3 regions of the Pectobacterium parmentieri genome follow, and region 1 is predicted to be linked to each of the others. Evidence: predicted binding sites of a transcription regulator. Region 1 holds the regulator's gene; each other region holds the start of a gene.

The links. Region 1 encodes sigma-54, which starts transcription at its own class of promoters, with help from an activator protein. Its sites were predicted from a motif close to GTTGGCACANNTTTCGCTNT; they were not measured.
Region 2: the regulator sigma-54 is predicted to act here: its motif matches at 1,193-1,212, upstream of glnA (glutamate--ammonia ligase).
Region 3: the regulator sigma-54 is predicted to act here: its motif matches at 1,936-1,955, upstream of glnK (P-II family nitrogen regulator).

Annotation. Positions count from the first base shown of each region.
Region 1 is NZ_CP015749.1:3,739,925-3,743,098, forward strand. Features, by position in the region: gene lptB (LPS export ABC transporter ATP-binding protein) at 1-504, shown strand, start outside; gene rpoN (RNA polymerase factor sigma-54) at 554-1,987, shown strand; gene hpf (ribosome hibernation promoting factor) at 2,011-2,298, shown strand; gene ptsN (PTS IIA-like nitrogen regulatory protein PtsN) at 2,379-2,852, shown strand; gene rapZ (RNase adapter RapZ) at 3,007-3,174, shown strand, end outside.
Region 2 is NZ_CP015749.1:4,177,846-4,181,019, reverse strand. Features, by position in the region: gene typA (ribosome-dependent GTPase TypA) at 1-921, opposite strand, end outside; gene glnA (glutamate--ammonia ligase) at 1,291-2,700, shown strand; gene glnL (nitrogen regulation protein NR(II)) at 3,043-3,174, shown strand, end outside.
Region 3 is NZ_CP015749.1:565,108-568,281, reverse strand. Features, by position in the region: gene tesB (acyl-CoA thioesterase II) at 1-67, shown strand, start outside; gene amtB (ammonium transporter AmtB) at 185-1,471, opposite strand; gene glnK (P-II family nitrogen regulator) at 1,511-1,849, opposite strand; gene A8F97_RS02390 (SmdB family multidrug efflux ABC transporter permease/ATP-binding protein) at 2,209-3,174, opposite strand, start outside.

The DNA.
Region 1 (3,174 bases):
CGTGCCTTGCGCGGCATCGGCTATCTGCCGCAGGAAGCCTCTATTTTCCGTCGCTTAAGCGTCTATGACAACCTGATGGCGGTATTGCAGATCCGTAAAGATCTGACCACAGAACAGCAGGAAGATCGTGCCAATGAACTAATGGAAGAATTCCATATTATTCATTTGCGCGATAGTCTGGGACAATCGCTGTCCGGCGGGGAAAGACGCCGCGTAGAAATTGCGCGAGCGCTGGCAGCAAATCCCAAATTCATTCTGCTGGATGAACCGTTTGCGGGCGTAGACCCGATCTCCGTACTGGATATTAAAAAAATCATTGAGCATCTGCGTGACAGCGGGCTTGGCGTGTTGATTACCGATCATAACGTCCGCGAAACGCTTGATGTCTGTGAACGAGCCTACATTGTGAGTCAGGGCAACCTGATCGCCCACGGTTCACCGACCGATATTCTGGCCGATGAACAGGTGAAGCGCGTCTATCTGGGCGAAGGCTTCCGACTCTGATAGGGTAATATTTTCTCTTTGCAGTACTTATGGGACGTTAGCGCGATTTATGAAGCAAGGTTTGCAACTCAGGCTTAGCCAGCAACTGGCCATGACTCCACAGCTCCAACAGGCAATTCGGCTGTTGCAGTTGTCCACGCTTGAATTGCAACAGGAGATTCAACTGGCGCTGGAAAGCAATCCGTTGCTCGAGCAAACGGATCAGCACGACGAAATCGAGTCATTCGAAAAGGCAGACAGCGATTCACTGGATACCGGTGAAGCCCTTGAACAACGGGATATGCCGGAAGAATTGCCGCTTGACGCCACCTGGGATGAGATTTATTCCGCAGGCACACCGTCGGGCACGGGTTCTGACTATCGCGACGAAGAACTGCCCATTTATCAAGGCGAAACCACGCAAACGCTTCAGGATTACCTGATGTGGCAGGTTGAGCTGACGCCGTTTTCAGATACTGATGCGGCCATCGCAACGTCGATTGTTGATGCGGTGGACAACACCGGCTACCTTACCGTGCCGCTGGAAGACATTCTTGACAGCATCGGTGACGACGACGTGACGCTGGAAGAGGTCGAAGCCGTACTTAAACGCGTGCAGCGCTTTGATCCCGTTGGCGTCGCCGCTCGCGATCTGCGTGATTGCCTACTGGTACAGCTTTCTCAGTTTGACAACCGTACACCACGCTTGCTCGAAGCTCGCCTGATCGTCAGCGATCATCTCGATCTGTTAGCCAATCATGATTTCCGTAGCCTGATCCGCGTGACCCGTCTGAAAGAGGAAGTGCTGAAAGAAGCGCTGGCGCTGATCCAATCGCTCGATCCACGTCCGGGTCAGTCAATTAACACCGGTGAATCCGAATATGTGATCCCTGATGTGCTGGTGCGCAAGATACAGGGCGTGTGGGTCGTTGAATTGAACACCGACAGCGTTCCCCGTTTGCAGATTAACCAACAATATGCAGCACTGGGTAACAGCGCGCGCAACGACAGCGACGGGCAATTTATCCGCAGTAACCTGCAAGAAGCACGCTGGCTCATCAAAAGTCTGGAAAGTCGCAACGATACGCTGCTGAAAGTAACCCGTCGCATCGTCGAGCAGCAGCAGGATTTCTTCGAGCAGGGTGAAGAATTCATGAAGCCCATGGTATTGGCAGACATCGCCCAAGCGGTAGATATGCATGAATCCACCATCTCACGCGTGACAACACAGAAGTTCCTGCACAGCCCACGCGGCATTTTTGAGCTAAAATATTTCTTCTCCAGCCACGTTAATACCGATAGCGGCGGAGAAGCTTCGTCAACGGCTATCCGCGCGCTGGTGAAAAAGCTTATTGCAGCGGAAAACCCTGCGAAGCCATTAAGTGACAGCAAGCTCACCACGCTGCTCTCCGAGCAGGGCATCATCGTGGCACGCCGTACCGTCGCAAAATACCGAGAGTCTTTATCTATCCCACCATCAAATCAGCGTAAACAACTGATTTGATCTCAACAGAGAAGGAAGACACTATGCAGCTCAACATTACCGGACACCACATCGAGATCACTGAACCGTTGCGTGATTTTGTAAATGGTAAATTTGCCAAATTAGAGCAGTATTTTGACCGGATTAATCAGGTCAATGTGGTATTGAGAGTGGAAAAAGTTCAGCAAATTGCCGAGGCCACGCTCCATGTTAATGGTGGGGAGCTGCATGCAACCTCCGAAGCAGCAGATATGTACGCTGCGATAGATTTATTGATTGATAAGCTGGCAAGACAGCTCAATAAGCATAAAGATAAACTCAAGCAGCACTAATTTTCTCCTTTACCATTTGGTAAAGGAACAAACCCGCCCCATCTGTTGGATGGAGCGGGATCACCAGAAGTGAAAATAAAATGAGCCACGATCCCGTATTGCAACTCAGCACCGTATTACGTCCTGAGTGCGCCCGAAGCACAGTCCATTGCCAGAGTAAAAAACGGGCATTGGAAATTATCAGCGAGCTGGCCGCCAAACAGCTTAACATTCCCTCGCAGGTTATCTTTGATGCCATTCTGACCCGGGAGCGGATGGGCAGCACGGGGATCGGCGGCGGCATTGCCATTCCTCACGGTAAGCTGGAAGACGATAATGCGCTGGGTGCCATCGGTGTTTTCATCCAGCTAGAGCAACCGATCGCTTTCGATGCGATTGATAATCAGGCCGTTGATCTGCTTTTTGCCTTGCTGGTTCCAGCGGAACAATGTAAAACCCATTTGCATACCCTGTCGCTTGTTGCCAAGCGGCTAGCGGATAAAACAGTTTGCCGACGTCTGCGGGCGGCGCAAAGCGATGAAGAGCTATACCAGATTATGACGGAAGCGGATTAAGCTGGATGATAGCCATACTCACGATGACGGGCTATTCGCGGTAGAACGAGAGAATGCTTGCAATCCATGCGCTAAGCCGTCATTTTCTAGCGATACATCATAAAAATAGTGGCAATGAAAATTCGCCATCACGTTGCCAGAGGGGAGTCGTCAGATGGTGCTGATGATTGTCAGCGGTCGCTCAGGTTCAGGAAAATCTGTCGCCCTGCGCGCATTGGAAGATATGGGGTTCTACTGCGTAGATAATCTACCAGTGGTTCTGCTGCCAGAACTGGCGAATACGCTCGCTGCTCGTAATATTTCCGCAGCGGTCAGCATTGAC
Region 2 (3,174 bases), 440 kb from region 1:
AACGGTAGGTTCATCGACGCTCAGTGCTGGCAGTGCTTCGACATTCTGCGGATCGCAGATAGTGTCAGAAATGTTCAGTTCGCCCAGACCGGTAATCGCGATGATATCGCCCGCTTCCGCTTCAGTTGCGTCGATACGCTCCAGACCCAGATGAGTCAGAACTTTACCCACTTTACCGTTACGGGTTTTGCCTTCGCTATCAACAATAGTAATTTGTTGGTTAGGCTTAACTTTACCGCGTTTGATACGGCCGATACCGATAACACCAACATAGTTGTTGTAGTCCAGTTGAGAAATCTGCATCTGGAACGGCGCATCCATCTCAACCTGAGGCGGAGAAACGTGATCGACAATCGCCTGATACAGCGGAGTCATATCTTCCGCCATGTCGGTATGGTCGAGGCCCGCGATACCATTCAGCGCAGAAGCATAAATGATCGGGAAATCCAGTTGCTCATCGGTTGCATCCAGGTTCACGAACAGGTCGAATACCTGATCGACAACCCAGTCAGGACGCGCACCAGGACGGTCGACTTTGTTGATAACCACAATAGGCTTCAGACCGTTGGCAAATGCTTTTTTGGTCACGAAACGCGTTTGCGGCATCGGACCATCCATCGCATCAACAACCAGCAGTACCGAGTCAACCATCGACATAACACGCTCAACCTCGCCGCCGAAGTCGGCGTGTCCCGGGGTGTCTACGATGTTAATACGGTAGTCTTTCCAATTAATGGCGGTATTTTTTGCGAGGATGGTAATTCCACGCTCTTTCTCCAAATCGTTGGAGTCCATTACACGCTCAGTTGCTTCGACACGTTCACCGAACGTTCCGGATTGTTGCAACAGTTTGTCAACCAGGGTGGTTTTCCCATGGTCAACGTGCGCAATAATGGCGATGTTACGCAAATTTTCGATCACAGCTTTGCCTCAGGCATTTAGAAATAGCGCGCTATTGTACACGTATTAATCGAGGGACTAAACAAGATCACAAGCATCTATGATAAACAACCTAGAGCTGCCTGCTTTGTGATCCCTTTCACGGTGCAAAAGCGCTACAAGCGAACATGAATGCACCAAATTAGTGCAATAATTCACATACAGAGCACCATTTTGGTGCTTTAGACTATAATGGTGCAGTGGGTTTACGTAAGAAAGCCCCAAGGGGCAACACATTGCACGAATTTAAAAAGTTGGCACACTTTTAGCTTTAGTCTACTCACGGCAACAACATCAATCCACAACGATATTCGTTCCACGACGATAAATGACCAATCGGGAGAACCAAGTATGTCCGCAGAACATGTTTTGACGATGCTGAATGAGCACGAAGTGAAGTTTGTTGATTTACGCTTCACGGATACTAAAGGTAAAGAGCAGCACGTCACCATTCCGGCTCATCAAGTCAATGCCGACTTCTTCGAAGAAGGTAAAATGTTTGATGGTTCCTCGATTGGCGGCTGGAAAGGTATCAACGAGTCAGACATGGTTCTGATGCCTGATGCCAGCACCGCAATGATCGATCCGTTCTTCGAAGATTCCACACTGATCATTCGCTGTGACATCCTTGAGCCAGGCACTATGCAAGGCTATGACCGCGATCCACGTTCTATCGCGAAACGTGCGGAAGATTTCCTGCGTTCTTCAGGTATTGCCGACACCGTACTGTTCGGGCCAGAGCCAGAGTTCTTCCTGTTTGATGACATTCGTTTCGGCAGCAGCACTTCCGGCTCCCACGTTGCTATCGACGACATCGAAGCTTACTGGAACTCCGGTAAAGCCTACGAAGGCGGTAACAAAGGTCACCGTCCAGGTCTGAAAGGCGGCTATTTCCCGGTTCCACCCGTCGATTCATCACAGGACATCCGTTCTGCCATGTGTTTGACCATGGAGCAGATGGGTCTGGTTGTTGAAGCTCACCACCACGAAGTGGCTACCGCTGGTCAAAACGAAGTGGCTACCCGCTTCAACACCATGACTAAAAAAGCTGACGAAATTCAGATCTACAAATATGTCGTGCACAACGTGGCTCACGCCTACGGTAAAACCGCGACCTTCATGCCAAAACCAATGTTCGGTGATAACGGTTCTGGTATGCACTGCCACATGTCCCTGTCTAAAGACGGCACTAACCTGTTCGCTGGCGACAAATACGGCGGCCTGTCTGAAATGGCGTTGTTCTACATCGGCGGTGTTATCAAGCACGCTAAAGCCATCAACGCCCTGGCGAACCCAACCACCAACTCATACAAGCGTCTGGTCCCAGGCTATGAAGCCCCTGTTATGCTGGCTTATTCTGCCCGTAACCGTTCTGCTTCAATCCGTATCCCAGTGGTTGCTAGCCCGAAAGCACGCCGTATCGAAGCGCGCTTCCCTGACCCAGCAGCTAACCCGTACCTATGCTTCGCTGCACTGCTGATGGCTGGCCTCGACGGCATCATCAACAAAATTCATCCTGGCGATGCGATGGACAAAAACCTGTACGACCTGCCGCCGGAAGAAGAAGCAGAGATTCCAAAAGTTGCAGGTTCTCTGGACGAGGCCCTGGCTGCGCTGAACGAAGACCGCGAGTTCCTGACCCGTGGTGGCGTGTTCACCGACGACGCTATCGAAGCGTATATCGAACTGCGTAAACCTGAGCTTGACCGCGTTCGTATGACGCCGCACCCAGTTGAGTTTGAACTGTACTACAGCGTTTAATAACTACAGCGTCTGATATTTATACCCTAAATAATTCGAGTTGCGTGAAGGCGGCAACCGCACGAGTCCCCAGGAGCTTACATAAGTAAGTGACTGGGGTGAGTAAGGGCAGCCAACGCACAAGCAGCTTGAAGTATGACGGGTATATCTCGGCGTGGTTGGGTGTGCTGATACCCGACCATGACCGATAACCAACAGAATACTAAGAAGTTTGTTCTTGTTGCCGTGGAAACGCTTCAGCCCATCTTCGGATGGGCTTTTTTCACCATCGGCATTGGCCGTTGCGACGTAACATCCATCATCCACACTACAATGCACCATGCTGGTGCGGGAGTCTGCATTATGGCAACAGGCACGCTGCCCGATGCTGGGCAGATCCTAAATTCCCTGATAAACAGCATTTTATTGCTGGATAACGATCTGGCGATTCACTATTCCAACCCGGCAGCACAGCAATTACTGGCACAAAGCTCG
Region 3 (3,174 bases), 1.9 Mb from region 1:
TACCCGAGAAGGCGTGCTGGTTGCATCCAGTATGCAGGAAGGCGTTATGCGTCGCCGCCAACAATAAATCTGCTGACGGGCTTATTGCATGGCTAAAACGACGCGATTTGAATAACGTTAACCGTAAAACAAAACAGGCGTGGAGTTTCCTCCACGCCTGTTCACTGTATTTGAACTGTCTTACTTATTGATTGTAAGCGCTCTCGCCATGGCTGTTGACGTCCAGACCTTCGCGCTCTTGCTCTTCAGGGACACGCAGACCGACAATCATATCCGCCACTTTGAAGGCAACGAATGCCACCACGCCAGACCACACCAGGCAAACAATCACGCTGAACAACTGTACCCAAATCTGGTGCGCCATTGTCACACCTTCGGCATAGCCTGTTCCACCCAGCGATGCCGACGTGAATACACCCGTTAAGATACAGCCAACGATACCACACACGCCATGAACACCGAACACATCACACGGGTCATCCACGCGCAGCCATCTTTTCAGTACGGTCACGCCCCACAGGCCTGCAACACCACCAGCCAGACCGATGATCAATGCGCCACCCACGCCCACCGTACCCGCCGCCGGGGTAATAGCAACCAGACCTGCAATACAGCCAGAACACGCGCCCAGCAGAGAAGGTTTACCGCGTACCAACCACTCACCGCCAACCCATGCCAGAATGGCAGCAGCAGTAGCAACAACCGTGTTCAGGAAAGCCAGAGCAGCAATACCGTTGGCAGCACCCGCAGAACCCGCATTGAAACCAAACCAGCCGATATACAGGATCGCTGTACCGATAAACACCATCGGCAGGTTATGCGGTTTGAAGGCTTCTTTGCCAAAACCGGCACGTTTACCCAGCAGGTAAGCACCAACTAACCCAGCAACCGCAGCGTTGATGTGAACGACCGTACCGCCTGCGAAATCCAGCGCGCCATCCGCAGCCAGATAACCACCGCCCCACACCATATGCGTCATTGGCAGATAAGAGAATGTCAGCCACAGCGCAACGAAAATCAGCACCGCAGAGAAACGAATACGTTCAGCAATCGCTCCAACAATCAGCGCAACGGTGATACAGGCGAAGGAAGCCTGATACGCTACGTGTACAAACTGATAGAAGGTGCCACTGATAGACTCAATCCCAATGCCTTTCAGCATAAATGTGCTGAACCCACCGAAGAAGGCGTTACCCTCGCTGAAGGCCAGGCTATATCCATAAACGACCCACAGGATACAGACCATTGCGAATGTTACGCTTACTTGCGTCATCATAGACAGAACGTTCTTTGAACGGATCAGGCCACCATAAAACAGTGCGATACCTGGTATAGTCATAAAAAGTACCAACGCGGTACAAATCATAATAAAAGCATTATCAGCTTTATCAATCGTCGGTGTCGCAGCCATTGCCCAGCTCGGGAGTAATGCCGCCACACCGAGACCTAATGAAGAGAGTCGTTTTTTCATTTTCATCCATCCCTATTTACGTATCTACGTTAGGTGTTGTTAAAGTGCGGCTTCGTCAGTTTCACCCGTACGAATACGGATAACCCTTTGCAACTCGGCGACAAAAATTTTGCCATCACCAATTTTTCCGGTGTACGCGGCTTTGCTGATGACGTCGATCACTTCGTCCAGTTGGTCGTCTGCAATCGCGATATCAATTTTTACCTTAGGTAAAAAGTTAACGCTGTATTCTGCGCCGCGGTATAGCTCTGCGTGCCCTTTCTGACGACCAAATCCTTTCACCTCAGTGACGGTGAGCCCCTGGATGCCGACAGAAGATAACGCTTCACGGACATCTTCCAGCTTGAATGGTTTTATCACCACAGTAACCAGTTTCATTTATCTTCCCCCTAGCCATTACGTTCAGGCTTTCGCCCGCCACTTGTTCGATTACGCGCTCTATGAAGTCGGTCTACGCAATGATTAAAGCAAACGGTGTGCCATAAATGATTTATCTGGCATAAATCAGGAAGGAGAACGCGATTAGAGAAAGAAAAGAGTAAAAGTAAACACGGTAGAAAATGAATAATGAAGAATTCGGGGCAATAATTGCACCAAATTAGTGCGTGAAGTGTATTTTCAGTGCAGCAGGAGTAAAAAGCAGAATGATGATGCTTACTGATGGTGCGAAGTCATGCATGGACTGTTGGTCTGCACTACTCGATGCGGTGCAGACCCTGGAATTAGAGATAATCGTGTTATACGGAGCAAGGCTCAGTACTGGGAGTAGCGAGATCCTCTCCGGCCAGTTGCAACTGATGCATTTGATAATAGCGCCCCTGCTGTTGCAGCAGTTGCTCATGCGTTCCCCGCTCAACGGTTTGTCCATGATGGAGCACCATAATCGTATCAGCCTCAACAATGGTGGAAAGCCGGTGTGCAATGATAATTAAGGTTGTCTGTTCCCTAATGATGCGCAGCGCCTTTTGCACCGCTTGCTCCGTACCTGAGTCAATATTCGCAGTCGCCTCATCGAGAATCAGGATTTTAGGCGTTTGCACCAGTACCCGCGCAATCGCCAACAGTTGCTTTTGTCCGGTAGACAGATTATTCCCCTGCTCACCAAGACGCGTATGTAATCCGTCGGGGAAACCATGAACCAACTCAGCAAGCTGCACCACTTCCAGCACGCGCCAGACGGCTTCTTCGCTAATATCGCGCCCCAGAGTCACATTCACAAACATGGACTCCGCCAGCACCACCGGATCCTGCTGTACCATTGCCACATTTTGGCGCAAGACACGATGGGAGAGCGTCGATAATGGCCGGCCATCAAGCCGAATTTCGCCCTCATCCGGGCTGTAATACCCCATAAGCAAACTGGCTAATGTACTTTTTCCACTGCCGGTATGCCCTACCAACGCGACGAACCCGCGATCGGGTATCGTCAGAGAGATATGCTGGAGCACACGTTTTTCTGTGCCATAAGAGAAAGAGACATCGTTAATATCAACACGCCCCGAGACCATAGGACGATCGTCGTTTCCGTAGCCTTGCTTTGCACCATCCATCAATTCAAAGATACGCTCGCCAGCAACAACCGCCTGCTGCAACATCGACTGCTGGGTCGTCAGCTCAATTAGCGGTTCATTCAGACGGCCAAGGTAATTGATAAAGGCGTACAAAACCCCAACACCAACCGCGCCAACCGAGCTAAAACCGAA